4 regions of the Paenibacillus sp. FSL R5-0744 genome follow, and region 1 is predicted to be linked to each of the others. Evidence: riboswitches for the same ligand, from Rfam matches in the RefSeq annotation. Region 1 holds a riboswitch; each other region holds the start of a gene.
The links. Region 1 has a riboswitch for cyclic di-GMP ahead of MKY19_RS03180 (transglutaminase-like domain-containing protein). Riboswitches for the same ligand answer to the same signal wherever they lie in the genome.
Positions count from the first base shown of each region.

Region 1 (7,991 bases):
GGTTTCCCCATTCGGACACCCCCGGATCAAAGCTTGCTTACAGCTCCCCGAGGCAGTTTCGTTGTTCGCCACGTCCTTCGTCGGCTCCTGGCGCCTAGGCATCCTCCGTGTGCTCTTATTAGCTTAACCTTGATTTTTCCGCAGGAAAATATCATACGATATCTCTCTTGGAATCATCTCACTAATAACATTTACTTGTTTGCACAAGTTGCTAAAAGATGTTCTAAAACGCAAATTCGTTTCGGTATCCAGTTTTCAAGGATCAAGTCTTACTGAGAGCTTAAACTCTCAAAACTGAGCAACGAGTGAGTAACAGGCCTAAACCTGAGATTTGGAAGTTTAACTTCCGATTTGAATGTCTTCATTGCAGAAGACGATTCTCCATAGAAAGGAGGTGATCCAGCCGCACCTTCCGATACGGCTACCTTGTTACGACTTCACCCCAATCATCTACCCCACCTTCGGCGGCTGGCTCCCTTGCGGGTTACCCCACCGACTTCGGGTGTTGTAAACTCTCGTGGTGTGACGGGCGGTGTGTACAAGACCCGGGAACGTATTCACCGCGGCATGCTGATCCGCGATTACTAGCAATTCCGACTTCATGCAGGCGAGTTGCAGCCTGCAATCCGAACTGAGACCGGCTTTGATGGGATTGGCTTCACCTCGCGGTTTCGCTTCCCGTTGTACCGGCCATTGTAGTACGTGTGTAGCCCAGGTCATAAGGGGCATGATGATTTGACGTCATCCCCACCTTCCTCCGGTTTGTCACCGGCAGTCACTCTAGAGTGCCCAACATTACTTGCTGGCAACTAAAGTTAAGGGTTGCGCTCGTTGCGGGACTTAACCCAACATCTCACGACACGAGCTGACGACAACCATGCACCACCTGTCTCCTCTGTCCCGAAGGCCGCCACTATCTCTAGTGGATTCAGAGGGATGTCAAGACCTGGTAAGGTTCTTCGCGTTGCTTCGAATTAAACCACATACTCCACTGCTTGTGCGGGTCCCCGTCAATTCCTTTGAGTTTCAGTCTTGCGACCGTACTCCCCAGGCGGAGTGCTTACTGTGTTAACTTCGGCACCAAGGGTATCGAAACCCCTAACACCTAGCACTCATCGTTTACGGCGTGGACTACCAGGGTATCTAATCCTGTTTGCTCCCCACGCTTTCGCGCCTCAGCGTCAGTTACAGCCCAGAAAGTCGCCTTCGCCACTGGTGTTCCTCCACATATCTACGCATTTCACCGCTACACGTGGAATTCCACTTTCCTCTTCTGTACTCAAGTCACCCAGTTTCCAGTGCGACCTCAGGTTGAGCCCAAGGTTTAAACACCAGACTTAAATGACCGCCTGCGCGCGCTTTACGCCCAATAATTCCGGACAACGCTTGCCCCCTACGTATTACCGCGGCTGCTGGCACGTAGTTAGCCGGGGCTTTCTTCTCAGGTACCGTCACTCCGATAGCAGTTACTCTACCGGACGTTCTTCCCTGGCAACAGAGCTTTACGATCCGAAAACCTTCATCACTCACGCGGCGTTGCTCCGTCAGACTTTCGTCCATTGCGGAAGATTCCCTACTGCTGCCTCCCGTAGGAGTCTGGGCCGTGTCTCAGTCCCAGTGTGGCCGTTCACCCTCTCAGGTCGGCTACGCATCGTCGCCTTGGTGGGCCATTACCCCACCAACTAGCTAATGCGCCGCAGGCCCATCCCTCAGTGACAGATTGCTCCGTCTTTCATTCTTTCTTCAGGAAAAAAAAGAAATTATCCGGTATTAGCTACCGTTTCCGGTAGTTATCCCAGTCTAAGGGGCAGGTTGCCTACGTGTTACTCACCCGTCCGCCGCTAAGTTATTTTGAAAGCAAGCTTTCAAAATAACTCCGCTCGACTTGCATGTATTAGGCACGCCGCCAGCGTTCGTCCTGAGCCAGGATCAAACTCTCCAATTAGTATTGAAAAGAGCGATATGCTCATTTTGAAACATCTGACGAGAAAATTAATTCTCTAATTTCGGATTTCACTTTCGTGATTTCCCACTCACTCGTTGTTCAGTTTTCAAAGATCAAGTTCTCGTTGGCGCCGTTTAATGTCTCAGCAGCAACTCTTATAATATATCATGTTGTTCTCAGTAATGCAAGCTTTATTTTTCGAAAGCCGTTTATATAACTCTCTCAAACATTGCCTGTACGCTGTCTAACAACGCTTAACTATAATAACCTATCTATTCATAGAAAAGCAACCCCTAATAGAAAAATAAACAACTAGCTTAATAATTAAGCTGGTTGTTTATTTAATAGAGTTATGAATCTAGCGATGCAAATTAATAGTATTTTGCTGCAGTATACTTACTTGAAGCCTTAATAAAATCCGTATTCTTCTTACTCTTCGCTGACGATGCATCTACCGTTGTATCAATAGTAACCCATTTCCCATCCATCAACACTTCATTCCATGCATGGTATTGCGTAACGTAGCTAGTATTCCCCATCACCAATTTAGCAGGCACATCTACACTACGCAGCATTGCGGCAAAAAGAGAAGCATAGTCATAGCAGATTCCTTTTTTAGTATTCAAAGTGTTGTTAATGTTCGGAATGTAATCTGTTGTTACGTTATTAGCAAGAGAATAATCGTATTGTACATTAGCAACTACATAGTTATAGATTGCCTTAACTTTCTCTTCATCTGTTGTTTTGCCTTTTGTAAGCTCTTTTGCCTTAAGGATCGCTTTATCAGAAGAACTCCATTTCACATTCTGTACGGAGCCCAAATATACGGAATTCGAGTCACTCATGGTTACGTCTACTACTTCGGAATATAACGCTTTGTATTTATTGCCGGTTGTGTTCTCAAGAACAGAAACCTTATAAGTACCATTACCTTGTTGTAAAGGGAAGTCCTCAGCTTGTCCAGAAGCATATAAGTTATATGTATAGCTGCTGTTGTCTTTAGTGATCATGAGTTTGATTCTTTTATCTTTCGGAATATCATAGTTAATTCCAATAACACCTTGAGCCACTTTCGATGTAATCAACCAGCTTGCATCTACACTTGCGGCTTGAGCTGTGCTTACCGGAACCGCAGTAATCAGTACGAACAGCGCCACCATCATAAAATAAACCTTTTTCACGGATAAAACCCCTTTCGGTAGCTGGCTGCCATCCTTTCGGGAAGGCCCTTTAGCTTTGCGTCCCTACCTTTCGATAGGTTTGCCGTTATCGTATAAGCTCTATCTGTTCTAATTTCACTAGACAAATTAACAGAATCAGTCCAAGTAGAAATATGAATCTAAGATTCTTATATATTTTATAAAAACAAAAAAAGCCTCTTCATTCGGTAACTGGCTGCCATCCTTACGGGAAGGCCCTTTAGCTTTGCGTCCCTACCTTTCGATAGGTTTGCCGTTTATCGTGTTTAGCTTTTATAGTTCTTATACTACCATATTTATCCTCGTAAACAAGAACAAAATTGCTAGATTTACTATTATTTTATAGTTATTTCTCTGTATTTGAGTTTTCTTGTTATTTCTCGTCAACGATTAGGAAAGCTTGGCATGAACAATCAAACGATGTGTAGGATCTACTAGTGGGTCACACGTAATTAGAGTAAGAATTTTATCTTTGTTATTCCCGTCTAGAACAGACACATCACTAGGAAGTACAACAGAAATATCATAAACCTCGTAATTATAAGTCTGATCGCTAGTCTTTACCGTAATCGTATCCCCAATCACAACCTCATTCAGCCTGTTAAACAATCTGCCCGTAGTTCTAGCTCTATGTGCAGCTATTGCGGCGTTCCCTATTTCTCCTATTGGAGTTGTTTCTTTCATATGGGCCGCAGCATGCTTCATATTCGCTTTAGTAGCCCCTTCTAATACAGGTAGCTTCAGATCGATCTTATCGATCTCAATTAATGCGATAACTTTGCCACCCATTTCAATTTCCGGTTCCGGCTTTTCTGTTTCTTGCGGCTGTGCTTGTGCATCTAAAGCTGATTCCTCCGCTAGTAGCTGAGTGACCTCGGCATATCTGCTCTTTAGATCAGGTGGTGGAGTACTTTCACTGGTGCTCAGTTCAGCTGATTCTAATAGCTTATCCTGCTGCCAGTCGTTATACCATTCGTTAGCTTTTGGATAGAGCATGATAAGGATCCCCGCCAGTATGAGCACATACGAGAATTTACGCATGATTTTCACCTCCGTAGATTGGTTCTACTGAACTTTAGAATACCCATTTACGACTTCCGAAGAAGTTAATAATCACCGTCACAAACGTTACTAATACCTTAGAGATCAACACTTGAATGCCTAGTTTGTCAGTCAACAGATGCATTAGCAACAGCGATATTCCGAGTACTACCAGATTCAGTACGATAAACTTCAGCAACTGCGTCTTATCAAAACCCTTATTATTGCCACGGTCACGATCCTTGAAGGTTACTTTTTTATTCAAAATAAAGCTGTTCGCTGTCCCTGCACTATAAGAAATCACCTGTGCCAACGCATATACCATCCCAAGTGAGTTCAGTAATGTAAAGATTACGAAATCAATGAGGGTATTTACCAGACCTACAGCATTAAATTTGAGAAACTGTATGAAAGCAGTCCGAAAGTTCTTATCTGACATCTTTGTAATCCTTCCGGCGATCCACTTCTTCTTCGTTACGATATCCTATGGTCTCACTGACAATATACAACGGTCTATCCTTAGACTCGTCATAAATCCGTCCAATATACTCACCGATTACACCTAACAGCATCAGAACGATACCGTTAAAGAGCAAATTGACCCCTACAATGGAAGCCCAACCTGGAACCGTCCATGAGGTGAAAAAGATTCTTTGAAACAATACGAAGAATAAATAGAGAAAGCTGGAGAAGGAAAGAAAGAATCCGACATACGTAGCAATCTTAAGTGGCTTATGCGAAAAGGAAGTGATCCCATCCAGCGCAAAACGAATCATTTTCTTAAGAGGATACTTAGTTTCTCCTGCAAATCGTTCTTCCCGCTCATATTCCACCATCGTCTGCTTGAAGCCGACCCAGCTCACTAAACCTCTGACATACCGGTTTTTTTCCTTGAGACCTCGCAAGACATCACATACCTTACGATCAATAAGACGAAAATCACCTGTGTCCGTGGGAATGTCTACACTTGTCATGCTGCTGAGCAATCGATAAAAGATCTTGGCCGTTACCTTTTTGAACATCGTTTCTCCACGGCGCTTCAGCCGCTTCGCATAAACAACGTCATAACCCTCTTTCCACTTCTCGATCATTTGCAAAATGACCTCCGGTGGATCTTGAAGGTCAGCGTCAATAACAACAACCGCTTGACCTTCGGCATAGTCCATGCCAGCTGTAATCGCTACCTGATGTCCGAAATTACGCGAGAAGTCAATTAGCTTGACGCATTCATCCCGATCACTGATCTCCCGAATCATCTGGGCCGAACGATCACGACTTCCGTCATTAACGAAGACTAGCTCATAAGTATCGCCGCATTCGTCCATTACTTTTTTCAAACGTTCGTAAGTAACGCTAATTACTTGCTCCTCATTGAACATGGGTACAATTACACTATATCTGGCTTTCACCTTTATTCCTCCTAAAAGCTTTATGGAGCGTTACATCTTTCTGTACTTCATAATAACGCTGTAAGCATAAACTTATTGTTATAGATATTTTAAAAAAATCTTAGAAAACCCAAGATGGGAACCAACGCAGCATATTCTTCACATAATCTCCGCTTACCTGCATCCCTGACAGGACAGGGTAGAACGCGACAAAGAGCAGTAAAGCAACAGCCACATAGACATAACTAACATAACGAGCCTCAGGATATTTGCTATCTAGCAACTTCATTATATATACAATACCAAGAATCATAAAAGGCACCATAGCAAAATAATGGTAGATAAAGGTTTCCCTTGGGACAAGCATCCACGGAACATATTGTGAGAAAAAGGCGATCCAGATCATATAAAGGGTCTTATCTTTGCGTTTCAGTGTAATCCACAGTGTTGCCAGCATTGCGAAAATCCCCGTCCACCAGATAAGCGGATTCCCCATAGTCACTATACTGCTGACCTGACCTTGCGGCAATCCCTCACTGCCACTGAAGAACCAGACGGGTCTCTTCATAAACGGCCATTGCCACCAGGAGGAAGCAAAAGGATGTGTAGCTACAAGCTGACTGTGATAGTTGTACATGTTCTTTTGAGAATCAATCAAACCTTTAATAGTAAAGCCCTCTGCTGATGCAGATAAACCCGGAACAAAAGATAAACTATAAATAATGACCGGAATGATTACAAAGAACGCAACACAACTAGCTAAAGTAATGATGGTATTCTTCCAGAACGAATTTACAGCTTCACGACAGGTACCTAACAGTTCCTTGTCTTTGATCTTCCCTTCCGCGAGCAACCGCCCCGAAGCTTGGTATTCTCTGTAACGCTCGAAAAGAGAGATAGCTAGCATAATCGCCAGCCCGGCTCCTCCGTACAGTACAATCCACTTGGAGGCGACACCAATTCCGAAGAATAGCCCGGACCAGAACAACGGAATTAGCGTTTTTCTTAAGGGTTGCCTGAAGAAATTCATAGTGTAATATCGCTGCATGAAATAAAACATTAACATGATGAAGAATACTCCGTATACATCGATCGTAGAGATTCTTGTTTGCGTGAAATGCATGAAGTCCAGTGCGAACAATCCTGCCGCAAGTGCTGCGTATTTACTCTTTTTAAACAGACGCAGTGCCATCACATAAATGAGAGGCAGCATGGCAATCCCGAACAATGTTCCAATAATACGCCAACCGAATGGATTGACTCCGAACAGTTCCATCCCTACTGCGATCAATAGCTTGCCTAGTGGTGGATGCGTGTTCTCATAAGGCACAATCCCGTGTGTATATTCATAAGCTGTCCGTGCATGGTAGATCTCGTCAAAATAAGTGCTATTCATAAAGTTAGAATATTCAGGGATGAGTGACTGCTCGTCAAAAAGATTGGCAGGCTCTCCTCTTTTAGCGACTGCACTAACATCCGGTGTAACACCGGCTATAGGAAGAGGTACTCTTTCGCCTCCCTGCTCATAGAAGGCCATTTCATTTAAAGTGAATCCTGGAGAGGTGACTGTAAACTTCACGTATCTTGCTGCAACGTTCAGAGGTTGGCTTTTCCAGATGAAGACATTCCCAACATCCTCGCTTACATCCAGCGGACTACTCCAGACCTCAGGGGATTCACTGAATTCGAGCTTAAACTTCCCGGTACCTACGCCACCGAAGATATTCACGCGTTCCAATTGTTTACTCTGTCCTAGATCTACATAGAAGCTTTCACCGCTGGCAGCTGGCTCCCACAAGGTCTCTGGAGATTTAGTAGAACCTAAATTATATAAAGCAATTGCCGCGTAAACGGCAGTAATGGCAAGAATACATATCCAATCTATACGCTTAAACTTCATCGCTTAAGTCTCCCTCCCTTCTGGTGCGGTCTTATTTGCTCGACGACTTTAAGGTCTTCTTCATATTTTTCTTCAGGTGTTGGTGGTGCTGGAAGAGGCTTTACTCCCCCACGAACATACACGTCGTAACCGATGTAGAGCATGTATAGCAATAATGACAGGTTAGCAATAGAAGTGACCAAAACGATTCCATCTGCACCTGGATTTACACCTGCATTTAGATGGGTCAACGTATAAGCCACATTGATATACTGCGTTAAGCTGAATCCAAGGAATAGGGATAAAAACCTACGATCCCGACTCGCTATATAAGTGAACATACATAGAATAACTGCAGGGAACATATAACGTTCATGCATTTTGGTTCCAAGCACAAAGACTACTACAATGAGCGCCATACCGATAAAGTAGGATTTGGATAAATCCAAGCGATCTTTTTTGAAGGAATAAAACGTTGCTATGGCTACTGCCACTAAAATAAATATGAAGCCCCATACACGGTAAGTAATACCTAACCA
Region 1 is NZ_CP150228.1:700,182-708,172, reverse strand. Features, by position in the region: rRNA gene MKY19_RS03190 (23S ribosomal RNA) at 1-129, opposite strand, end outside; rRNA gene MKY19_RS03185 (16S ribosomal RNA) at 388-1,945, opposite strand; gene MKY19_RS03180 (transglutaminase-like domain-containing protein) at 2,317-3,126, opposite strand; cyclic di-GMP riboswitch class I at 3,140-3,220, opposite strand; cyclic di-GMP riboswitch class I at 3,329-3,409, opposite strand; gene MKY19_RS03175 (class D sortase) at 3,535-4,185, opposite strand; gene MKY19_RS03170 (GtrA family protein) at 4,220-4,624, opposite strand; gene MKY19_RS03165 (glycosyltransferase family 2 protein) at 4,614-5,594, opposite strand; gene MKY19_RS03160 (phospholipid carrier-dependent glycosyltransferase) at 5,695-7,473, opposite strand; gene MKY19_RS03155 (glycosyltransferase 87 family protein) at 7,470-7,991, opposite strand, start outside.

Region 2 (7,991 bases), 1.7 Mb from region 1:
GATAAGGCTATTAAGAATAAAATTAACGCGATAGGTGATCGCAGAAGCAATATTCGCCTTCATACAAGTTTTGTATATTAGATACATACGTTTCATGCGCCCACCCCCGTAAAATGCTTAAGCGATACCGCATACAACACCCGGCAGACTATTCCGGCAATAATAACGGCTACAAGCTGCAACAACAAAACTTGGGGAATAGGTAAGGTTATATCAGCTAAAGTATAGCTACCTGTATAGACCATTGCAGGCAGAAAGGTCGTATATTGAAACGGTAAGAAAAAGGAAGCCATCTGTAAGGACTTTGGAAAAAAGACTAATGGAATCAGTGATCCTGAGAATATCCCCTCGCAAAGACTGAAAAAGTTACGAATACTGGAGGATTGCACCATCCAAAAGGCCACCATTCCAATACTATAGTGGATGAAAAAATTCATCATGAACGCCATAGCTATCGATAGCATTGCGTATAGTAAATTTGCGGGTAAAACATCAATATGAAAAATAAACAAGAAGATCATAAAGCAGGGTATAAATTCAAATAGAAGCCCAAGTACCCTATGCCCTGCCTTCTGAGACAATGCATAGAACATATGATTCATTGGTCTTAAAGAGAACGTAATGAATTTCCCGGTGCGAATGAGCATTTGCAAGTTCCAATCGGCAAAATCCATGGTCAAGTAGTTGATCAACATCGTGGCGCAAAAATAAGAGAGCATCTGAGAGAGCGACATCCCGTTAATAGAGGATTCTCCGCTATAAACAGCGCTCCATATATAATACTGCACTAAAAAATATACCGGGCCTACAAAAATAGAAACCATCGAATGCGTTCTGTACGCACTCCATTCCTTATAAGTAACAAAAGCAACCGCTCTCATAACGCGAAAGCGGTGCTTTATCTTCTCAAACATAAGTCACATCCTGCCTATCTTTGATATCTCACAACATATAATCTTATTCTTATTCGAGTCCGGACCAGATCACATTGTTTGTACCGAAAATCCCTCTACCGTCCCATATATTTTTATGAAAAGGGATATACCAAACGGCAATCAGCTTTTCTACCGGATCAACGACCAAAGAACAAGACCCCCATCCTTCGTGAAAAAAAGTGCCTTCAGAATAAGATGTACTTTCATTATATCGAAGGTCTGGCCCAAGACCGTATGGTCTATCCGCTCCTCCATCTCCCCATGCGTAGTTTGGAAGTTTTTCAGAATTGAACCGCTTGGTCATTCTCTGAACAGCCATCCGACTTAAGATATGACCACCTTCGTATTCCCCATGGTTAAGCAGCATGATTCCGAACTTTTGTAGATCATTAACGGTTGAATACAGTCCCCCACCAGTTCCGGGAGTCTTGATTTCTTCCTCAGAACTTTGTTCTTCATCCGTAATTTCCCCGTTTTGCAGCTTCAGAAGATATTCCTTGGCTTCTTCCGAACGAATAGCGATCCTACCAGCTTTCTCAGGCGGTATATCAAAGAAAGTATCTGTCATGCCTAACGGTTTTACAATGTTGTCCATTATGTAATCTTCTGCAAAAACACCTGTTATTTTCTCGATAATTGCACCAAGAACCACGTATCCGAACGAGGAATACATCCATTGAGTCCCTACCGGAAAACGAATGCCATAGGAAAGTCCAGCTTTAATCCAGTTTTCTTTTCCAAGCTCTGATTCATAAATATACCACCATGCACTTTTATAGTAGGTATCACTTATAGTGCCATGATCAGGTGCGATGCCGGAGGTATGCGTCAGTAAATGAGCAATTGTAATCGGCTTAAAAGGATCGGCATCAAACTCCGGAAGAATAGAACTAACTGGCTGCCCCATAAAAATTTTCCCATCATCTGCCAGCTGCCAGATCGCTGTTGCCGTAAACAGCTTAGTAATAGAAGCGATTCGAAAAATTGTATCCGTTTTTAATTCTTGGTCGCTATCTTCTTCGTAACTGAAGCGTCCCCCCGCTCCATTAGCAAATATTCTTCCATAACGACTAAGAGAATAAATATAGCCATCGGCTACTTTCTTATTACAGAGATCCTCATAAAAATGATTAAGTGCCTCTAAACGGTCCTCCCTGTAATTCGCTTCATTCAGCTTGCTTAGCTCTGTGGATGATAACATTATTCGCACTCCCCCTATCATTCATTAAAAAAAAGTTATTCTCAAAAATGTAAATTTACACCTATCCTATAATACCTTTTCAATATAATAGTTACAATATGATACTTCATACACTATTAAATTAATTCAGATTATTAACCACATAAATAGCATGTACTAAAATCCTAATAATTGGTAGGTCGATTTTATATTTATTTATTTTTTACATATCTCACTTCCAGTTGGCTGCTGTTATGAATTGAGCAAAAAGCGCTGTTCTACTGAACAGCGCTTTTTGCTCAAGATGAAATTGCTCTTTTTATTCTAGTTCGGCCGGTTTTACAATAGCTGTACCTTTGTTATTCTTGGAATACTTAGCTTCGATTTTCGTGTTGTATGTATCCTTTTCTCCATCACTTATCAGCACATAACTCAGATCGACTGTCAGCTTTTCCGTCTGCCAGGTCTTAGTATTGACGAATAATTTCCACGTTACGCTTTTGGGTTGAACTGTCTCACCATCCCAGAGGTTCTCCTGGTCATAGAGTTTGATTATTCCCTTAGCTGCTGTCGGATCGGTTACCGTGAACTGCAGGACGGTCTGAGCACCGACAGTGCTAACTTTCATAGATTTTTTATAATTTTTTACCGAATCAAGCATGGAAACAGGATCGTATTGACCTTTAGAATAAAAAGAATCCCACTCCATCTTCTCCAGTCCAATCCAATACTGCGCATCAGGATCGATTGGCTCACCGTCATCGTCGTAACCTTCATCTTCAGATTCATCGATCAGTTCACTTCCGTCTACAAGATAGTAAAACTCCTTGTCATTGGCATATAGACTGTACGATGTTTCTAAAAGACTACTATCAACGGTGCCAGCTGCAGCAAAATTCGGCAGTCGATTAATATCCAGCTTCAGTGTGTTAGTGTTGCTGATACGTACCCCACCGCTCTGAATATCCTGTTTTTTGATCACATCTAAGTGAAAATTCTTTATTGCTTTAGAGGCTGCCGTTACTTTGCTAATCATTTGATCCGCGGTTACTGCTGTTGTGGTAGCGGCAGACACGACTTCAGGATTAGACATCCATCCGATCGTTCCGGACAGCAATAAAGCACCTACTGCCAAACTAGTGCCTATTGTTTTGAAAAAACTGTTCATGTACTTCCCCTTTCGGCCCCTTGCGATAATGTAACGCCGTATAGGTCGAAATAATAAAAGAGCTCAAAATTGACTACATATTCTTAGAGCTATCCTTTATGCTTCATAAGACATCCCTATGGCGGCCTGGCGATCATTTCCTTCTGTAGAAAGGCTTTAGACCCATGGCTTTGTGTCATCATCTTTCGATGATTTTACCTTTAACGCGGACATTCAATTAGTTTTAATTAGCTTACGGACGCATGTCCCACCGCTAATTTTATCATGGTTATAATTACCTGTAAACGACTTATCTTCCATTTCAATTTATCTATCGATTTACTCGTATCCTTATGTCAACGTAAAAAAAGCATAAAACTGGACTCCAGTCCGCTTTATGCTTTGCATCTAAAATTATTTTACAGGATCAAAAAGATTAGGATAAACAATATTTAACCAGCGCATCACGCACACCATGCTCATTGTTCGAACCCGTAACAGCATTCGCTGCCGCTTTTACCTCTACAGGAGAATTATTCATCGCCACGCCCATCCCCGCATAGGTAAGCATAGAAATATCATTAAAATAATTACCGATCGAGAGGACTTCTTCTTGCGGAATTCCCAGCTTCACAGCGAGATTTCTTAATGCGTTGCCCTTAGAAGATTCGGAATGCATCAAATCAACGAAAAATTCACCACTCCGCAAAATATTGTACTCAGGAGCCCAAGTACGCCATTCACGTTCAGCTTCGTCAAGGATTTCTGGCTGTGTAAATACAGTAAACTTAACAACCGGTTCACGGAAATCTTCCCAGGCTGGTAGCGTCGCTGGCACAATACGGAAGTGCTCATACATATAATTAGCTTCTTTAGTCAGATTCTCTACATTATCAACATACATATCAAAAGCAGTATTCACATCATAATGAATATTGTGCTTACGGCAATAGTCAATATAGGGGTCAAGACCACGTGCATCCATACCATATTGATGCAGCACTTCTCGATCTTCCACTCGTACCGTCGCTGCTCCATTGTGACCAAGCACGTAACCAGTCAGCCCCATTTCCTCCATGAAAGGAATCGAGTTCTGTGGACTGCGTCCCGTACACAATACGATTTGACCGCCAAGACGTGTAACCTCAGCAATAGCTTCCTTATTCTCAGAGCTTAAGTGGTGATCATCATTTAATAGCGTACCGTCCACATCTAGTGCAATCAGTTTGTATCTCATACTCCACCATCCTTGTCTTTCTTTTTCTATATTTATTGAACTTGAGGCTTTTTGTGTTAAGTGTCAGTCGCAACTACGGTGAATGTTTGGACTTCCAGCCGCTGTTGTTTCCAGATTTCTTAATTTATACCGTTTAATAGCGGATGAAATCCGGAAACAAAGGTGGTCGCTATCGCTCTTACAGGTCCAAAATTCCCCTCCGTCTCTCCCTTCTCTTATCCCAAGTTTCCAAATTCAATTTATATATCAATTTATATATCATTTTCTCTACTATCCTTCTGACCCATCTGCGCCTAAGAGTGCCAGTTCCTCTAACGTCAGTTCCCGACAAGCTCCCAGCGGCAGACTTTCATCCAGCTTCAATTCTCCCATAGATACACGTTTCAGAAAAGTGACTTTTTTGCCTACCGCCTGAAACATACGCTTCACCTGATGAAATTTTCCCTCAGTGATGATAAGTGAAATATGGGAAATCACTTTGCTGCCGCGCTCTCTTCCAAGAATGGTTAAGTGTGCAGGTAAAGTAACGTAGCCATCTTCCAGCTCCACCCCTGCTGCAAAAGCCGCGACATCATCCGCGCCTACATCGCCCTCGATGGTTGCCTCGTACGTTTTCGGGACATGCTTACGTGGCGACAGCAATTCATGGGCAAGCTTCCCATCATTAGTGATCAGCAGCAGTCCCACAGTATCCTTATCTAGCCTTCCTACAGGAAACGGTTCAAACTGTGCATATTCGTGCTTTAAAAGATCCAAAACCGTCCGATCCCGCTTGTCCTCCGTAGCTGACAGGACACCCGGGGGTTTGTTCATCATAAGATATATGAATTCACGGTAGGTAACAACCTCTCCCCCTACCTCTATTTTATCGGCATAAGGATCCACATGGAACCCACTATCTTTTACCACTGTCCCGTTCACCAATATTAAGCCTTGTTTAGCTTGTTTACGGATATCACTGCGCGACCCCACTCCAATATGGGACAACACTTTATCTAATCGTTGTTTTTTGGCGGGCTTACCTGATTGGCTCATTGTTACATCCACCTCCAGCCTGCGGGATATTCGTTCTTGAGTATGCCATCCTGCCACTTACCCCAGCCTGCGCTGTAGCCATCAATGCAGACCAAAACGTATCCCTTTTGGGCACTTCCTATTCTAATAGAGAGACGTTCTTGAGAAATCGACAACGTCTCTCCTTTAAGATAGGAAATAGCTTCATGATTCGTACTGGAGAGTGAGACACTTCGGCAGCTTTCTTCCGGATGCAAAGCTGTAGCCATTGGATGCCCTGGAATAAATCTTCCGTTACGGATTTGTCCTACATACCATCCCGGGCGGATCGTCTTTAATCCATTTAGTCTTTCCTTAGGAAGTGGAGAAATGTACAGATGATCACCGAACAGAACCGGATATCCTTGCGGTTCCCAACCAAGCTGATCTCGCACAAAATTTCCATACGCAGTCAAAGCTTGCTCGTCACCTGAAACTTGCCGACCACGGTCAGCGCCACCAGTAGATTTGTGAGAGGGTTTCCCTTCTTTCCCCCGTCTTCCTTCTGATTTATTGGATGATTTAACGTGTGCTGCACTTTTTGGAGTAGTAGTTCTTGCTCTTGCAGATTCGTTTAACTTGACCTCTAAGTGATCACGTTCCTCCATTGAGCGCTTAGTTCCCCCATGTTGCAATACAGCCATGAAATGTCCTTCGCCTTTCACCTTATGCGGCCACAGTCTTGCTGTACCTGAGAGTTCTCCGAAGCCAGGAGCGAATGAGCCTGTACCTCCTACCGCTACCACTGAGAACTGTGGATGTTCAGAAATAAACTCCGCTATAATTTCCTCATTTTCTTCTGTAGCAAAGGTACAGGTGGAATAGACAAGTGTACCTCCCGGTGCCAATGCTGTTGCACCAGAACGTAAAATATCCCGCTGCATGGAAGCATATTTGGCAGGTGTACCTGAATCCCACTGCTTCACCATGTCTTCATCTTTACGGAACATCCCTTCACCAGAGCAGGGAGCATCAATCAAGATCTTGTCAAAAAAAAGCGGGAATGCAGCCGCGATATGATCTGGACTTTCGTTCAGTACAATACCATTACGAACCCCATACAGCTCCAGATTTTTAGCTAGAGCTTTAGTCCGTTCTGGATGAAGATCATTACTAACCAGCAATCCTTCACCTAACAGCTTGGCTGAAATCTGTGTAGATTTCCCCCCAGGGGCGGCACATAAATCAAGTACACGATCACCTGGTTCAATATTAAGCAATTCCACAGGTGCCATCGCACTCGGCTCTTGAATGTAATATAAACCTGCGTGGTAGTGAGGATGTTTACCAGGTCTAGCCCCATTCTCTGTATAAAATCCTGTCGGACACCAAGGAATGGGTTCCAGTCCTAAAGTAGAAAGAGCCTTTAAGCTCTCCACGGAAATCTTCAAGGTGTTAACACGGACGCCTCCGTATGGGGTTTCCTTGTAAGAATCCGCAAATTGATTATAATCTGTTCCCAGCATGTCCATCATACGCTCGCTGAAAGAACTGGGCAATTGTGCCGCCATGATGCCGTCCTCCTGATAGTATTGCAAAAATTTAGGTGTTTAAAGATTCAAGGAACACCCCTACGGGTGTCCCTTATACAATACTCATATATAGAGGATCTTTTACTTACGATGAAAGGATGTCGGTCTCTGAGGACCACGTCGTTGAGGGTTATTCGGTGTGATAGCTACAGCTGCATTCTCCACTTGGTCCGCTAGACTCGGATCAATAATCTCTATGGTTAGATCGTAATAAGAAAATGGCCGCTCATCATATGATGCTAAGCGCCGAACATAATCTTTCACTTCCTCCACGAGTTTCGCCAGATTAATACCGAGTGTCGCTGCTGGATATTCTTCCAGTTTGGCAGAAGCACCACTCAGCATAATAGCTGCACCGCGCACATTCTGATTGCGAAAATGGTATAACCCTACCGCTACTTGGAGAAGTGCTTTGTACAAAGGATCTCGTTCCTGGGCAAGCCACAGTTCTTCGAGTACCTCGTGACATTCGAAATAATCCCTGTCACGATTAAAGTACACTAGGTATTCCAAGTACAATGGTTCATAAGCCATCCGGCAAACTATCCTTTTTAGCTGCGGAAAGAAGTCCCCGCACATGATCTAGAAGTTCCTTCATCGCTTCCATATCCTGAACCTGCCATATTTCGTTAAAGCGAGCCTGCGTATCTATAGCCTCATTCACCAAGTGATAGAAATACAATTGATGAATGGCCTTGAGAATCTGAGTGGTCATATTCGAGTTTTCCTCGAATGTCTTCTGTGCTTCCAGAATCTCTTCCCGAATACTGGACATTTCACTGTCGAGGATCGATGCTGCTTCAGCTGCCGTCTTTAGTCGAACACGCATTTCATCGGGTAGACTCTCCCGATATTTATAGTTCAGGGAATGCTCTATGGTAGCCCAGAAATTCATAGCTAGCGTACG
Region 2 is NZ_CP150228.1:2,380,636-2,388,626, reverse strand. Features, by position in the region: gene MKY19_RS10245 (ABC-2 family transporter protein) at 1-63, opposite strand, end outside; gene MKY19_RS10240 (ABC-2 family transporter protein) at 93-914, opposite strand; gene MKY19_RS10235 (serine hydrolase domain-containing protein) at 964-2,136, opposite strand; gene MKY19_RS10230 (DUF6612 family protein) at 2,435-3,283, opposite strand; cyclic di-GMP riboswitch class I at 3,401-3,492, opposite strand; gene MKY19_RS10225 (Cof-type HAD-IIB family hydrolase) at 3,699-4,499, opposite strand; gene MKY19_RS10220 (pseudouridine synthase) at 4,770-5,534, opposite strand; gene MKY19_RS10215 (RsmB/NOP family class I SAM-dependent RNA methyltransferase) at 5,537-7,063, opposite strand; gene MKY19_RS10210 (DUF309 domain-containing protein) at 7,166-7,618, opposite strand; gene MKY19_RS10205 (GTP pyrophosphokinase family protein) at 7,608-7,991, opposite strand, start outside.
Region 2: it holds a riboswitch for cyclic di-GMP, as region 1 does, so the genes downstream of both, MKY19_RS10230 (DUF6612 family protein) here and MKY19_RS03180 (transglutaminase-like domain-containing protein) in region 1, are expected to answer to the same signal.

Region 3 (7,991 bases), 370 kb from region 1:
TGAATAGGCTCGGAAATTGGAGCGTTAAGAGATTCTAAACGGAGATTATCCCAAGTCCACCAGGAATATTCGTCTTCTTTGTCACTACAATATAAACAGCGAACCGTTTGCAGCTTCAATTCGTTCGTTCCCAGCTTCAATTGCTCCTTGGGAATGTATAATTCATAGGATTTTTGAAAGCTATATTCACTTTCTGTGCCCGATACGCCCGCAATTTGAATGATCCCTGACAATTGATGATTGGAAAACACACTCATTTGTGGCACGGATTTATAAGCATCCAGAATTCCTACGCTAAATAAGACCCCATTCTCCGGGATCTTATTTAGCTGATAGGTGATCGTTAATTCCGGCTGGGTCTTTCCATTCAAGCCTGCAGGCAAGCTCTGAAGAGCCGATGATTTGAGCGCTGAAGAAGGAACATTAAATATCTTCTTACTGCCAGAAGTGCCACTCGTAGCGAACTCAGCTGCTGAGCCATCATGTTGTCCCAGATTCCAGATCAGAGTACCATCCGGTATTTCTGCTGCAACATCACTTCCTGTGGCTAATCTTGGTATATTGGCACCTACCTTATAATCGTTCGTCTTATTCGTTCCGAAAACAGAGACAGACAACAGAAACAAGACGGTTAATGCGGTGAATTTCAGTAATAACAGTAATGGTTTGTTTGCAGTTATCCTATTTTTTCTATTAGATATTCTCCTCGTTATTCCCATCCATAGGTCCTCTCTTTCTTCCGGAATGTCTAACCCTATCATTTCATTAGATTAAGGAAGGAACAATGCCCCTTGTGGAATCACCTGCTGCTTCTGGCTGGAACTCTCCCACAGCAAGCGAAGATTAGCATCTCCTTCATTCTCATAATATTCAATTTGGATATCATAAAGTGTTCCGGCTGTGAGCGGGATACTTCCTTTATGAAGTGTTGCACTTTGATTCTTCCAATTATCGATGATCAGCTTTCCGTCAATCCAGACACGGACTCCATCATCAGAGGATGCCGAAATCGTATATTTTTCACTGAATTTGGGTTTGAGCTTCCCTTTCCAGCGAACAGAAAAATGATCTTCATCTATCTCCTGTGCAGGTGACCCGCCATGCCAATTAAAATCAATCTTACGATCATCGCGGATAAGTACCGCTTCTCCCTCTAAATCAGTATTGTTATAGTATTCTCCAGTTAAACCCGCTAGGGTTCCCGGGATTACCGGTGCTATCGAAGGGCCTCCTGTTGTGAGAACGTAATCCTCTCTCGATAATATAAACGAGTCATTCATAAAGCTTTTAATTGACTGTAGCGTATTATTTTCTGTCAGTAATTTTCCCCAGGTCATCATATAGACCCATTTATTTTGTTTCTCGGTTAATACTTCCGGGTTCGGCAGCTGTCCACTCTCCCCGATTCCGATAGGTTTACCTTCAGCAAGTGCGAGCAGATCCTCATAGTAGGACTGCTTATAATCGTTATTGTAGATATCCGCAGCCAGAACATCGAGTTTATCCGCACCCGGATAATATGCAGCATAAGGATCTGCCCATTCATTCGGCGCATTTGGATTCCACACCCACAGTAGATTATTCAGTTGATGTGTGTTTACAAAACGATCATAGACAATATTCCAAAGCGCTGAAAAATTGTCCTTTTTCCCCCACCAAAACCAACCGCCGTTCATTTCATGGTAAGGTCGCCATAAGACTGGAACTCCGGCATCACGCAGCTGTCCCAAATAGCCAGCGATCTCGTCTAGATCAGAGATTAGACTCTTATACTGAGCCGTCCCAGGCGTAACATAAGCATTAAACTTCTCTTGACTGAGACTTCTGTTTACATTGGACCATTCCGGAGAAGTCCCCGGCAAACTCTGATGGAATGTCATGGCTACAATGCCACCCTCTTGATGCCACTCCATTGCACTGTCTATAACAGCTTGTCGCTGTTCTGCGATCGTCCCTTCGGGTTGATTATTAATTGCCCCCAATTCATAACCATGTAGAACGGCATTTTGTCCCGATGTATTCTTCAGCTTATGAACCAGTTCATCTGGACTTTCTAGATAATCATGCTGGCCAGACAGGATTCCTTTGCCACGTAGATTCACCAAATTACTCAGCAGTTGCTTGGCTTCTTCAGAAGCTGATGGATTGCTTGGTATAGCCGAAGGAAGAGAGGAAGAAACACTCATAGCCTTCGGAAGACCCTTAACCTCTCCCCAAGGCAGCAAGGAAAAAATAATAAACACCGGTAATATAGTAAACAACAATCTGTTTTGCTTATAATATTTACGCAAATAAATCCTCCTTTCGGTAGCTGTACTGCCTCCACAGGTGCTAAATAAACATACCTGTTATCGGACAATCGTCTTCTGACCTAATGAGGACTATAGCTTAGTAGCTCTGCAATAACGCAGAGCCACTAAGGATCGACCTTTAATTTTCATCAATCAGGAGACATCCGGAAGATAAAGTGCACTTGCTGGAACTGTCTCTTTAGCTTGACTAGCACTTTCCCACATCAAGCGGACTCTCGCATCGCCTTCATTTTCGTAATACTCCACCTTGATATCATATAGCTGGCCAGCCTTCAGCGTTATATTACCCTTACGCTCAGTACCACTTTGCTTAGTCCAACTATCAATCACGGATTGCCCATTCACCCACACACGGATGCCATCATCTGAGGTAGTGTAAAATGTATATTGCTCATCATATAATGGCTTAATTTTACCGCTCCAACGTATGGAGAAACGATCAATCCCAAGGGCGGCATCCGGCGATCCTTGCCGCCAATTGAAATCGATAATTGCATCAGTTCTAGTAAGAGCTGCTGTTCCCGATAGCTGTATGTTGTTGTAATATTCTCCTGCAAGCCCCTTCGCAAGAGGAATGGCTTCCTCACCCTCTTCTTCGGGAGGTGCCGGCGCTGGTGCAGCGCTAGGTGTCGGTGCCAGACCAGTATTTAATTTATCTCTGGTCAGGGTATAGTTGCTATTCATAAATGTTTTAATTGTATCTGCACTGTTATTCTCGTAAAGCATTTTTCCCCAGCTCATCATATACGTCCATTTACTTTGTGATTGCTGAAGCTTCTCCAGATTAGGCATTTCACCATTCTCCCCGATCGCAATCGGTTTGCCTGCGGCTAGACTCAACAAGCTGTCATAGTATTTTTGCTGGTAATCATTTTCGTATATATCTGCTGCCAGAATATCTACTTTATCAGCACCTGGATAAGTTAGCGCATAAGGATCTGACCAAACATTGGGAGCATTCGGACTCCATACCCATAACAAATTATTTAATTTATGAACGTTAACAAAACGGTCATACATAATATTCCAAAGTTTAGAAAAGTTATTTTTCTTCCCCCACCAGAACCAGTTCCCGTTCATTTCATGATAGGGTCTCCAAAGCACCGGAACATTGGCATCGCGCAAGCTTTTTAGGGAGACTGCCACCTTATCAAGTTCAGCGATCAGATTGTTATATTGCTTGGTACCCGGTGTAACGTAACTATCGAACTCATTCTGACTAAGTGTTTTTTTTACATTATCCCAGTCATAAGAGGTGCCCGGCAGGTTAGCATGAAAAGTCATAGCTACGATCCCGCCCGCTTTATTCCAGTTGATGGCGCTGTTCACCACATTTTGACGCTGCCAGGCCATCGTTCCTTCTGACTGACCGCTGATCGCGCCCAGTTCATAACCGTGAAGAGCGGCATATTGTCCGCTGGTTCCCTTCAGCATATTGTTAATTTCATCTGGACTTTCTAAATAGTCATGTTGACCAGCAATAATACCTTTTCCTGAGATCGAGTAAAAATAGTTAAGCAGCTTTACGGCTTCAAGTGAGGCTCCTGGGGTAACTGGCGTTCCAGAATTTGAAGCAGCTATGACAACAGACGGCGAAATTCCAACAGTAAGCGGAAGTGCAGTCAGAAACAAGACGAGTGACAGAAATGCGCCAAATAATCGATACGTACGGTAAGCTTTCAAAATAATCTCCCTTTCGGTAGCCAGGCTGCCACTCTTTCGAAGGCCCTATAGCTTTGCGTCCCTACCTTTCGATAGGTTTGCCTTTTCAATTTAAGAGAAATAATCTCTCTTACCGTAAGTATCGACGACAATTAATGATATATTTAGTGTTTTTATGACTTTTTTTGATAATTGAGTCAATTTACCTGTTTCAAGAAATTTTGGATTGGTTAAATAGATAGGTTAGACCTATGAAATGAATTGTTGTAGTTCTATATCATTCCAGTCTAAAGTAATACGAATGTTATCTTCTTCTACTAATTCAGAACCCGTCTGTACCTCTATAAACTCGACATCCGTCAAAGCAAGGATCGCGTGCTTCGTTCCTTCCGGTATACGTACTACGTCCCCAGCCTTCACATTATGTTTTTTCTCATTCAGCACAATACTTGCTTCGCCGCTGACGATTGTCCAAATTTCACTACGCTTGCGATGTAATTGATAGCTGATATTATTCCCCTCGGATATAAAAATCCGTTTGGTCAGCACTTCATTGCCTTCATCATATTTCACATAATCAATAACTTTGTAATGGCCCCAGCGGCGTTCCTCGTACATCGGTCTTTGTTCAAAGGTCTTCAGCACTTCTTTAATCCGTGGGCTCTCAGCTTTATGGGTAACTAGAATCCCATCCGGGCTAGCCGCAATGATCAGATCCTTCGCACCAATTACCGTAATCGGAATATCCAGCTCATTAATCAAGCAAGTCCCCTCAGAATCCGCCGTTACAAAACCTTTTCCTACATGCTTGCTGCTCATTTCCTCTGTCAGCGTATTCCACGTTCCAAGGTCCTTCCAGAATCCATCATACGGCTGCACCACAATATGTTCTTCTTTCTCCACCACTTCATAATCAAAGCTGATGGAAGACAATAGCTTATACTGCTTCTGCAATTCTTCATATCCTAAAGGCAACCCTTTACGCTGCAAAATATCTAACAAGTACCCTAAGCGGAAGGCAAACACTCCACAATTCCACAATGCATTTTGCTCGATGAGCTGTTCTGCTTGTATACGGTCTGGTTTCTCTTGAAAGTGACTCACCTTCATAAAACCATTTCCCCCCGCCTCTTCGGTGGTAGGAATAATATATCCGTATTTCTCTGAGGCATGTTCAGGAACAACACCCATTAGTGCCAGATTTGCTCCACTTTCCAGCATGGTCCCCTCAAGCATAGCTATGGTATCGAAAAAGGATGCTTCTACATAAGGGTCAACAGGCAATATTGCTACCGTTTCCGCTGGAGAAACACCTGCCACTGAATAAAGATAGGTAGCTGTTAAGGCGATAGCCGGAAAAGTATCCCGACGCTCCGGTTCAACGATAATCGGCACATGACTTCCCAGTTGGCTTTGTATCATTTCTACTTGGCCGCGGCCGGTGGCCAGATAAGATGATTCTGCCATCCCTGCTTCCTCCAGCTGTCTCCAGACACGTTGTACCATGGATTCTGGTTCACCTTGAGGGCTTTCAAGTACCTTTAGAAATTGCTTTGAACGTGAGTCGTTGGACAACGGCCATAACCGTTTACCTGAACCGCCTGATAGAAGTACCATTTTCATAGAATGAACCCTCCTTGAATTGATATCAAAACCTATGTCTTCCGTTTGGTGGTCGTTGGAATGGATGCACTTACTAACTTTGTTAGGTAGAAACCTCTCCAAGGGATTTTGGATTTCCGATCGCTGTTATCCTCAGATTTCCTGATTGAACCGCTTCTAGCGGTAGAAATCCGAGGATAGCATATGCTTTCGAAGCTAGCTTTCCTACGGAAATCTTTCGGGCGAACACTCCGTTTCTACAGTTCCAAATTCCCTTTCCGTTCTTCACCTAACTAACTTCTTCTTAATACTTGATCCGTGCGTACCGGGCTGTACCAGCCGGAAGCAAGCACGTTTTTCTAAAGATTTGTTTCTGCTCTGGGGGAGGCAGCTGCAACTGCAAGAACAACTGCAAGAACAACTGCAACTACAAGAGCAACACTAGTTGCCACCACAGAGACAGAGACAATGACAACTACAAATGCTACTGCTACTGCGGTATATAATCAGAGTACCTAACTTTATAAATTGCTTAGAACCATAAAATAAGGGAACGAAGTGGCGGAGGGGAATTTGGGAACTGTAAGAGCGATAGCGTCCGCCTTTGTCTGCGGATTTCTACCGCTATCAGCGGTTAAAATCAGGAAATCTGCAGACAACAGCGGCTGAAAGTCCAAACATTCTCTGGAGTCACGGCTCATCCCTAAATAGAAAAATCACAAGTTCAATCAATATAACTTAGATTAAACCGCTCCAGCCACACTAGCAGAATAACCGCTCAATCCACCCATCTGCGGGCGACCGACAGAATGATAAACGAGGCCGGTACCCTCGATTTGCTCCTTGGAATACACGTTGCGTCCATCGATCAGCACCCCATTGCGCATGCTTTTCGCCAGCTGATGCAGATCAATCTCCTTGAGCAGGCTCCAATCGGTCAGCAGGCATACTGCGTCGCTGCCCTCAGCCGCTTCCTCTGGCAGATTGCACCAGCGAAGCTGCGGATGATCATATTGCTGCCTGAAATTTGTAGCTGCGATTGGATCATATAGTTTGACTGTTGCCCCCTCAGCCACCAGTGCCTCAACAATCTCTCTGGCGGGAGCTTCGCGGACATCATCAGTATTAGGCTTGAAAGCAAGCCCCCATATCCCAATCGTCGAACCGCGCAGGCTGCCAAGTGATTCATGCAGCTTGGAGATGATCATAAACCGTTGTCCCTTGTTCACTTCGACTACAGATTTCAATAATTTGAATTCGTAATCGACGTTGCCCGCAATTTGAATGAGCGCATTAGTGTCTTTCGGGAAACAGGAGCCTCCATAACCGATACCAGCCTGCAGGAAGGATGACCCGATTCTTTGGTCCATACCCATTCCTTGTGCTACCTCGGTTACATCAGCTCCCACTTTTTCACAAATATTGGCGATCTCGTTAATAAAGGAGATCTTCGTGGCCAAAAATGCATTTGAAGCATATTTGATCATTTCAGCACTGCGTATATCTGTTACAAATACATTTTCAGTGAAACCCTTATGAAGCTCGCGCATGGTTGGTTCCAGCTCTGGATTATCAAGACCAATGACAATTCTGTCGGGATGGAGGGTATCGCGAATCGCTGACCCTTCACGTAAAAACTCGGGAGCAGACACGATATCAAAAGAATGATGGGTAAACTTAGAGAGCATTTTGGAGATTTTCTCATTTGTCCCTACGGGAACTGTAGATTTAGTCATTATAATTTTGTGCCCGTCCATCGCTTTAGCGATTTCAGCAGCTGCACCCTCAATGTAGGTTAAGTCAGCTTCACCATTAGGCAGCGATGGCGTACCTACAGCAAGAATGATAATATCTGAATGCCGCACCGAATCCTGAAGATCTGCAGAAAAAGATAACCGTTCCTCACGAAGATTCAGTTCAATCAGTTCCTCGATTCCCGGCTCATAGATGGGCGATTCCATCTGTTTCAGCTTCTTAATCTTTTCCTCGTCCTTATCCACACAGATGACATGATGTCCGCCCAGTGCAAAGCACACGCCAGATACAAGACCCACATACCCAGTACCAATTACTGTCAGCTTCATACAATCATCCTCCTTTTAGAAAATTGACGTAGGCCTGCTCAACATACTGCTTGAACTTAACCATAAACGCCTGCTCATCGAATTTACGTGCATGCTCCATGATTTGATCGATATCCCAAGCGTAGGACTCTACCTCATTAATAGCCTTAAGCAGATCCTCCACTTCTTGATGCTGAAAGAACACACCATTTACATAAGGAATAATAGTATCCAGTGCCCCACCTGCTTGATAAGCAATTACCGGTCTTCCTGCAGCGTTCGCTTCCAGCGGTGTAATTCCAAAGTCCTCTTCTCCTGGAAAAATGAACGCTCTACACTGTGCCATCATTCC
Region 3 is NZ_CP150228.1:1,074,086-1,082,076, reverse strand. Features, by position in the region: gene MKY19_RS04760 (discoidin domain-containing protein) at 1-761, opposite strand, end outside; gene MKY19_RS04755 (glycosyl hydrolase) at 771-2,291, opposite strand; gene MKY19_RS04750 (glycosyl hydrolase) at 2,445-3,995, opposite strand; cyclic di-GMP riboswitch class I at 4,008-4,087, opposite strand; gene MKY19_RS04745 (sugar phosphate nucleotidyltransferase) at 4,224-5,597, opposite strand; gene MKY19_RS04740 (hypothetical protein) at 5,680-5,865, opposite strand; gene MKY19_RS04735 (UDP-glucose/GDP-mannose dehydrogenase family protein) at 6,320-7,660, opposite strand; gene MKY19_RS04730 (glycosyltransferase) at 7,665-7,991, opposite strand, start outside.
Region 3: it holds a riboswitch for cyclic di-GMP, as region 1 does, so the genes downstream of both, MKY19_RS04750 (glycosyl hydrolase) here and MKY19_RS03180 (transglutaminase-like domain-containing protein) in region 1, are expected to answer to the same signal.

Region 4 (7,991 bases), 160 kb from region 1:
TTTTTTACCCAAGCACCGATACAAATCCCGCATATCTTAGTTTTGTATCCAATTAAAAAGGAGGAATTGACAAATGGGCGAAGTACGTGGAGAACGTTGTTGCGGCGTTGGTGAACGTGAACGTGAACGTGAACCTGAACGTTTTGTTGGTGGAGCCTTTACATCCACAGGGGCAATCTTAGTGCTCTTTATCCTACTGGTCATCATTACAAAAGCTTGTATATTTTAAATTGTATTCAATTACAAAGGAGGAGTTAAAATGGGCGAATTCGCAGGAGGATATGGTGGCTTTACTTCTACCGCCGCAATTCTGGTTCTGTTTATCTTGTTGGTAATCATCTCTAAGACTTTGTTTATTTAAGTTTCAAACCTCCCAATATAGCTGCACCTTATTAAATCCGCCAGTACTCATGCTGGTGGATTTTTTTCATACATAATCAAAGACGCACCCTGTCAACCTTAAGTGGTAGTCGAGTATCCCAAATGGATTATGTTGAAATTATGCGGAAGTACCGTACCCTGCCAGTAATGGTGGGGTATTTCTTTGCGTTCAGGCAAATTTTTTTATCAGTGATATAGAGTTCATACACATAACGTTACATCCGTCTAACCTTTACTCAAGTAAAATGGCGGAATGACCCAGTCTCTCTTGTGTGATATTTGGGTGTACACCGAAGACGAGATTCGCCCCGAAGACTATACATCAATCATACGTGCAGGCAGGTTGCAGTGCTTACCTTTAGGTAAGTACGTGAACTAAAAGTGCATACTTACGCGATGGCATAGTGGGAGGTATACTCAAGTCCTAAATCTGATTCAAACATGGAGGATACACCAATGAAAACACTTATTGTCGTCACGCACCCAAACATCGAAACATCCGTCGTTAATAAACGCTGGATCGAAGAACTCCGTAAATATCCAGACAAATATACGGTGCACGAGCTGTACAAAGCCTATCCCGATGAAAAAATCAACGTGGAAAAGGAACAACAGCTGATTGAAGCGCATGATAAGCTCGTCTTACAATTCCCTGTCTACTGGTTTAGTAGTCCACCTCTGCTTAAAAAGTGGTTGGACGAAGTATTTACTTACGGATGGGCATATGGTTCGAAGAGTGATAAATTAAGAAATCGAAAAATCGCATTAGCTGTAACTGCCGGAGGAAGTGAAAAAGACTTTAGTGAAGAAGGTAAACTCGGCTACGGGCTTGACCGTATTTTATCTCCCTTTGACACGACTTTTTTGTACTGCAACGCTGATTATCGTTCCTTCTATGCCATTTATGGCACGGAATCTGAGACGGTAGGAAGTACGGATTACTTGAAGAAATTGGATGTCAGTTCGCAAGGCTATGTTGAATTTATCGAAAATATGTAATTAGAATTGAAACAAAAAGCAGCATTTTCATTAATGGAAATGCTGCTTTTGTCATAAGTTGTCGTTAAATCGTAAAAGGTATGGTTATCTCTTGCGCGGCTGGAACGAAGTTTTTCTCTCCCCAAGTGCACATCATATCCAGCACCGGAATAAGCGATTGGCCCTTCTCGGTCAAGGAATACTCAACTTTAGGGGGGATCTGGGGGAATTCCTCGCGCCTGACGAGACAGTCGGCTTCCAGTTCTTTCAACATAACGCTTAACGTCTTAAAAGGTATTGTGCCGATACCCCGTTGCAGTTCATTGAACCGCACGATCTTGTTTTCAGAGAGATAGTAGAGAATAGTCATTTTATATTTACCACTAATGATAGACAAGGTGTAGCCAAAGCTAGTGTCCTTCTGCTGAATGCCAGGTGGTATACAGATTTCATCACTCATGGGCTATTACCCTCCTTCAGAAAATATTCAACGAAAAGGCAAACGCCTGTTGTCGCTCCGTACTCAGGTCCCGACTTTATTATGTTTTACAACCTGCTATCAAGTCATCCTGTGAGAACGAATTCACTATATCATTTTGAAACAATTTGTTCAAAGCACTCGTGGCTAACTATCAAGCGGATAGCCTAAGCGACGAATTGAAGTTTTTTAATGTAATTTTCATGTGAGCATCATCTTATTTTCAGGTTCAAGGTATATATTGAAGTCACCAAACACCCCCCAGTGTTTTGTGGTATAAATCTCTCAGGTCTTGCCAACTCCCATGGTAAGGCCTATTTTTTTGTTCGCTAATTAAATGGGGGAGGGGGGGCAACTTCTTCGCTACTTCACTTAATCTGATATTGCTCTTCATAGCTCTTAAAAGATGAAATATCCAGACCGAGATATCTGCGCATATGAATGGCAGCTTGGGCAGCGACAATGTCGTTTAACAGCAGCATTCGTTCATGGTATCCACGACATATAAATTTGGCTTCTATCCCCGTGTTAAGTTTGTTCTGCTCATAAACCTTGATTCCCCGTTTTCTCATCTCTGAACGAATATCTCTTAGATCTGTTGTAGCAACTGCTGCGGCTGTTTCAAGAACCTCCAGATAGGGGGTGGGTGTTCGTAAATGTGCAGATAGAATGGCGGAGTCCCGTTCGAAAGCTGATAAAATCATCGGAAGCAATAAATAAGATTTCACCAGCATGTTGTCCCTGCTTTCAGCTCTATTCATGAATCTCATCACCTCTAATGGGAACGTATATTCGTATTCTACCCCGATATTCCAAAAATAATCAATGGTATTTCTAAACAGCTAGTCCAATGTGATTGAATTCACAACTAAATTAGAAGGAATAAAATATATTAAAATTGTAATAATAAAAAATAATGCTTCAGACTTATATAAAGGGAGAATTAGGATGAATGAGGAAGGAAGTCTCCGCCGTGGAATGGTATTTGGTTTGATTCTAAGTATTCCATTATGGATATCGATATTAGGCTATATAAAGTTACTTTATAATTGAAGGAAAACCTTTGTGTGAAGCGCCTTTAGGCGCTTTTTTTGTGCTTGCTTACACGTATGAATATCAAAAGGAATTGATTGACAATTGTGGGGATGGAGCGCTAAACTATTATTAGTTCAAAAGTATTAAAAGTCATAGACTATTATTTAATAGGATGCTTAAAATGCTAGTTCTAATCTGCAAGTCAATACATATATTATCATGATAATAGCAAACCGCCTGAAAGGGTGGGACGCAAAGTCCAGGAGTCTAAAGTGTCTTAAATGCGCTATGACCGTCCGACTGCCATGAGAAGGGAATTCCACTTCTTTTTTGGCGGTCTTTTTTGTTGTTAGGTCTTTTAGAGTTTCTGGTAATTATTCTGATTAAATATAAATCATAGATTTAGGAGGTGTGCTTTTTGAAAAGAAGAATGAAACCGCTGCTAGCACTAATATTAGCGGGGATTTTGATAGTAGGTAGTGGTCTTTCCTCTTTGGGAGCCGGGACTGTTAATGCTAGTTCTACTACACTCGGGATTGCTGGAAACTACAATGTGTTTATCCTAGGGGATGTTACAACCTTTTCGGATACGGAGGGAAGATTTGCTGCTGGAGGTAATGTTACTTTAACCAACTACAGCGTTGGTGATAGGCTAAGTGCTGCTGAGATCTCCTTCACTGACACACTTGTTGTTGGAGGGAATCTTACTTTCAACAATGGCTCTGTTTACGGGAATATCGTGCATGGGGGAAGCTTTGCAGGTAATGTAACGATTAATAGCGGAGGAACCAGAACTACGGGAAACCCGATTGACTTTGCGGCCGTAGGCCAGTCTTTGAAGGATAAATCAGCTGAACTAGCAGCAATAGAAGCCAATGGAACAACAAAGTATGAATATGGCGGTCTTACATTGACAGGCACAGACCCTGTGGTCAATGTTTTTAATGTTTTAGGAGATAACGTCTCTACTAATCACGGATTCACAATTAATGTTCCTTCCGGATCTACTGCAATTATTAACATTGATGGTTCAAGCGTAAAAATGAAAAATTTCGCATTCCTACCTAATGGCGCATTGAACAGCAAGAAAATTTTGTTTAACTTTAGTCAAGCTACATATCTTGATATGGTAGGAATAAATGTAATGGGGAGTGTGCTTGCTCCCTACGCTGATGTTGATTTTATTAATGGTCAGGTTAACGGAACATTCGTGGCGGCTTCGCTCACTGGTACTGGTGGTGGTGAATTTCACCACCATCCATACGATGGTGATGATCCAGGAACGACGCCAACACCGACACCAACCGTAACACCAACACCGACACCAACCGTGACGCCAACACCAACGCCGACCGTGACACCAACACCAACGCCGACCGTGACACCAACACCAACGCCGACCGTGACACCAACACCGACACCAACCGTGACGCCAACACCAACGCCGACCGTGACGCCAACACCAACGCCGACCGTGACGCCAACACCAACGCCGACCGTGACGCCAACACCAACGCCGATCGTGACACCAACACCAACGCCGACCGTGACGCCAACACCAACGCCGACCGTGACGCCAACACCAACGCCGACCGTGACACCAACACCAACGCCGACCGTGACACCAACACCAACGCCGATCGTGACACCAACGCCAACGCCGATCGTGACACCAACGCCGACACCGTCGCCGGAAGTAACGCCAACACCGTCGCCGGAAGTAACGCCAACACCGACACCGTCGTCGGAAGTGACGCCAACACCGACACCGTCGTCGGAAGTGACGCCAACACCGACACCGTCGTCGGAAGTGACGCCAACACCGACACCGTCGTCGGAAGTAACACCAACACCGACACCGTCGTCAGAAGTAACGCCAACACCGACATCGTCGTCGGAAGTAACACCGACACCGTCGTCAGAAGTAACACCGACACCGTCGTCAGAAGTAACACCGACACCGTCGTCAGAAGTAACGCCAACACCGACGCCAACGCCGGAGCCTCCTGTGTTCCCGACACCAACACCATCATTTGTAATTGGTACTATCGTTGTTAATGATGATCCTGTGCCGCTGGGTCCTGTAGCTTCGTCGACTCCAGTACCAGTACCAACGCCAACACCGTCGAGCAACACAGAGGTACTTGTTGATGATGAGGAGATTCCATTAGCACCAGTACCGACAGTAATACCAACGCCGTCACCAAAGGATATTGCTGTAGTGGATGATACAATCCCGCTAGGTAATCCACCTGTGGATGAACTTCCAAAAACGGGAGAATCAAGTTCAGTCCCTTATTATGTAACTGGTCTAGGTTTTGCACTTATTGGATTGCTAATGAGAAATAGATTCTCGAGCAAGAAATAATAAACGGTGATTGTAGCTTGAACACAAGCTATGCCGAAGAATAGTAAGCCGCTTTCGGGACATATTCCGAGGGCGGTTTTCTTTTGTTATGATTGTTATATTTTGGCGCATTCTAAGTAGATGTTATACTGATTTACAACGGATATGAGGAAAGGACGGGGAAGATGAATTGGTATGGTTCTTCATTAGCGCTGTCATCGTCATAGGAGCTCTGATCTATGCGGGCTTTTTCTTTTATGGAATTGCTATTAAACGAGCACCGAAGGAATTCCTGAGTAATAATCGTGATCTGAAGGTTGATCCCCCGGTTGCCGGGGCTTCTTGGGGTGAGGGGAAGAATTGGATCTCCAGTCAGAGCTTTGAGAATGTGGAGATTACATCTGAGGACGGGCTACAACTAAGAGGGTACTTGCTCCTTTCGGATCGTGCTGAAGGTCGTACGGCGATTCTAGCTCATGGTTATTCTGGAAAAGGGAAGGATATGGGGGCGTACGCCAAAATCTATTACGAGAGAATGGGCTTTAATATCCTGATTCCCGATGCCAGGGGACATGGGGAAAGCGCTGGGAATTATATTGGTTTTGGATGGCATGAGCGCAAGGATTATTTGCAGTGGATTGAATATATAATAGAAAAGACTGGGCCCAGTGCTCAAGTTGTGCTTCATGGGGTCTCTATGGGTGGTGCTACAGTGCTAATGACCTCAGGTGAAAATCTCCCGCCGCAGGTCAAAGCTATTATCTCGGACTGTGCTTACAGCTCAGTTAAAGCACAATTAGCCTACCAACTACGGCGTATGTATCGCTTGCCAAGTTTCCCTTTTATTCAAAGTGCGAGTCTAATTACTCGTTTGAAAGCAGGGTATGGTTTTAGTGAAGCATCTGCCTTGAAACAGGTGCGGAAGGCGAAGGTGCCGATTCTATTTATTCATGGGGATGCAGATAACTTTGTACCGTATAGTATGATGAATGAATTGTATGAGGCATGTCAGAGTCCCAAAGAGAAGTTCGTAGTGCCGCAAGCAGGGCATGGGTTAGCTTATGACATGGATAAGACGGGGTATATAAACGTAGTAACAGCTTTTGTGAATCAGTATGTAAATTAGATGCCCTGAACGTAGACAGCGCCCGATATCCGCTAGGTAGCGGTTATCGGGCGCCTATATTTTTCCACACATGGCATGTGTCCTTATGTAAGGTTCGTACAGCCATGCTTTTTCGTTATATTCATCCCCCGCCGTTCGTGAGTAACGGGTGTCTTAATTCCTTGTTATTTCCAGCAGCCGTGTGGCGAGAATAATCCTTCCAATACGACAAAAGCCCTACCTCTCTTTTGCCCTTGCGGCTCCATTGACCGCGCCAGTGTGAATCGGAATGCTATATTTCGAATTTAGTCTCATAAAAAGGAAAGTTTCTGCAAGAAAACATGAAGCCTCTGTGTCCAAATTGCCGAAGTGTAAAATAGTCGGCCTGACATCTTCTTGATGGGGATATTCAATATATCGAAAAACAAATACGATATAAATATAACACAGTATTGTTTAAAAGGCAAATATAATAATGAATTCCAAGATAAGGGTTGTTTGATTTAGAAGGGGAACAAGCAGAGCGAGAGAAAGCGTTTGATTTGAATATATCGTATGCTGGATTATTTGTGGATTAATTCGGAAAAGCTAGAAAGCCAGAGTAAATGGGGCTGTGGGGGTTATTTTGCGTGCCTATTTTGTGAACTGGTCTCTAAAACTTACATTAAACCCCAACATTGATTGAAGGATTGAGGGTAGACCGTTATAATTAATAAGTCTGGATTTTAATTAAAAAATAAGGGAGATTTTTATGAAACGCGCAGATGTGTGGTTGATTTCCATCGTGTTGATTGCTGCGCTCGCTTTTCTCGCACCGAGATGGTTTTCGGACAATGATGATAAAGGTGGGGCCGGTAAAAATCTCGTAGCCAATGTAACGGTGGACGGCGAGTTATTTAAAACGGTAAAGCTTACAAAAGAAGAACAAACCATTGAGGTTCGTACCGAACGTGGCTATAACCTCTTGAAGGTGCATGATTACGGGATTGAAATGTACGATGCCGACTGCCCGGATCAAGTATGCCTAGGTTTTGGTTTTATTACCCTGCCCAAACAGACGATTGTCTGTCTACCGCATAGAGTATTAGTGGAAATCACAAGTGCGTCGGGGGAGGATGATATAGATGCCTATGTCCAGTAGTGAATCTGCAACAGCTTTAAAAAGAACGGTAATTATTGCGATTTTCGCCGCAGTGGCAGTAGTGCTTAGTCTAATAGAAGCGCAGATTCCGTTGTCAGGAATGGGACTGGTGCCGGGTGCTAAACTAGGATTAGCTAACATTATGATTTTGACTTGTATTTACTTTTTACGTGGACGGGACGCATTCCTGCTTGTCATCCTCAAAACGTTGCTTACTGCATTTTTGCTAGGTACTTTTTCAAGCTTACTATTCAGTTTATTTGGTTCGCTGTTTAGCTTTGTTGTAATGTTCGTGTTAATGCTGATTAGTGGCAAAGGCAAGAGTATAAGCTTGATCGGCATTAGTATAGCTGGTGGGATTGCACATAATATCGGTCAGCTGCTGGCAGCTTCTATGGTATTCTCATCCCTTAGTATTTTTTATTATCTTCCCATGCTGCTAATCACTGGAGTAGTAACAGGAATTGCCGTGGGCTATGCAGTCCGTTATTTGGTGGCTTCATTGTCAAAAATATCGTTGTTTGAA
Region 4 is NZ_CP150228.1:537,762-545,752, forward strand. Features, by position in the region: gene MKY19_RS02400 (hypothetical protein) at 74-229, shown strand; gene MKY19_RS02405 (sporulation protein YjcZ) at 260-361, shown strand; gene MKY19_RS02410 (NAD(P)H-dependent oxidoreductase) at 838-1,380, shown strand; gene MKY19_RS02415 (helix-turn-helix domain-containing protein) at 1,445-1,819, opposite strand; gene MKY19_RS02420 (hypothetical protein) at 2,206-2,598, opposite strand; cyclic di-GMP riboswitch class I at 3,090-3,180, shown strand; gene MKY19_RS02425 (choice-of-anchor A family protein) at 3,291-5,240, shown strand; gene MKY19_RS02430 (alpha/beta hydrolase) at 5,410-6,345, shown strand; gene MKY19_RS02435 (NusG domain II-containing protein) at 7,076-7,465, shown strand; gene MKY19_RS02440 (Gx transporter family protein) at 7,449-7,991, shown strand, end outside.
Region 4: it holds a riboswitch for cyclic di-GMP, as region 1 does, so the genes downstream of both, MKY19_RS02425 (choice-of-anchor A family protein) here and MKY19_RS03180 (transglutaminase-like domain-containing protein) in region 1, are expected to answer to the same signal.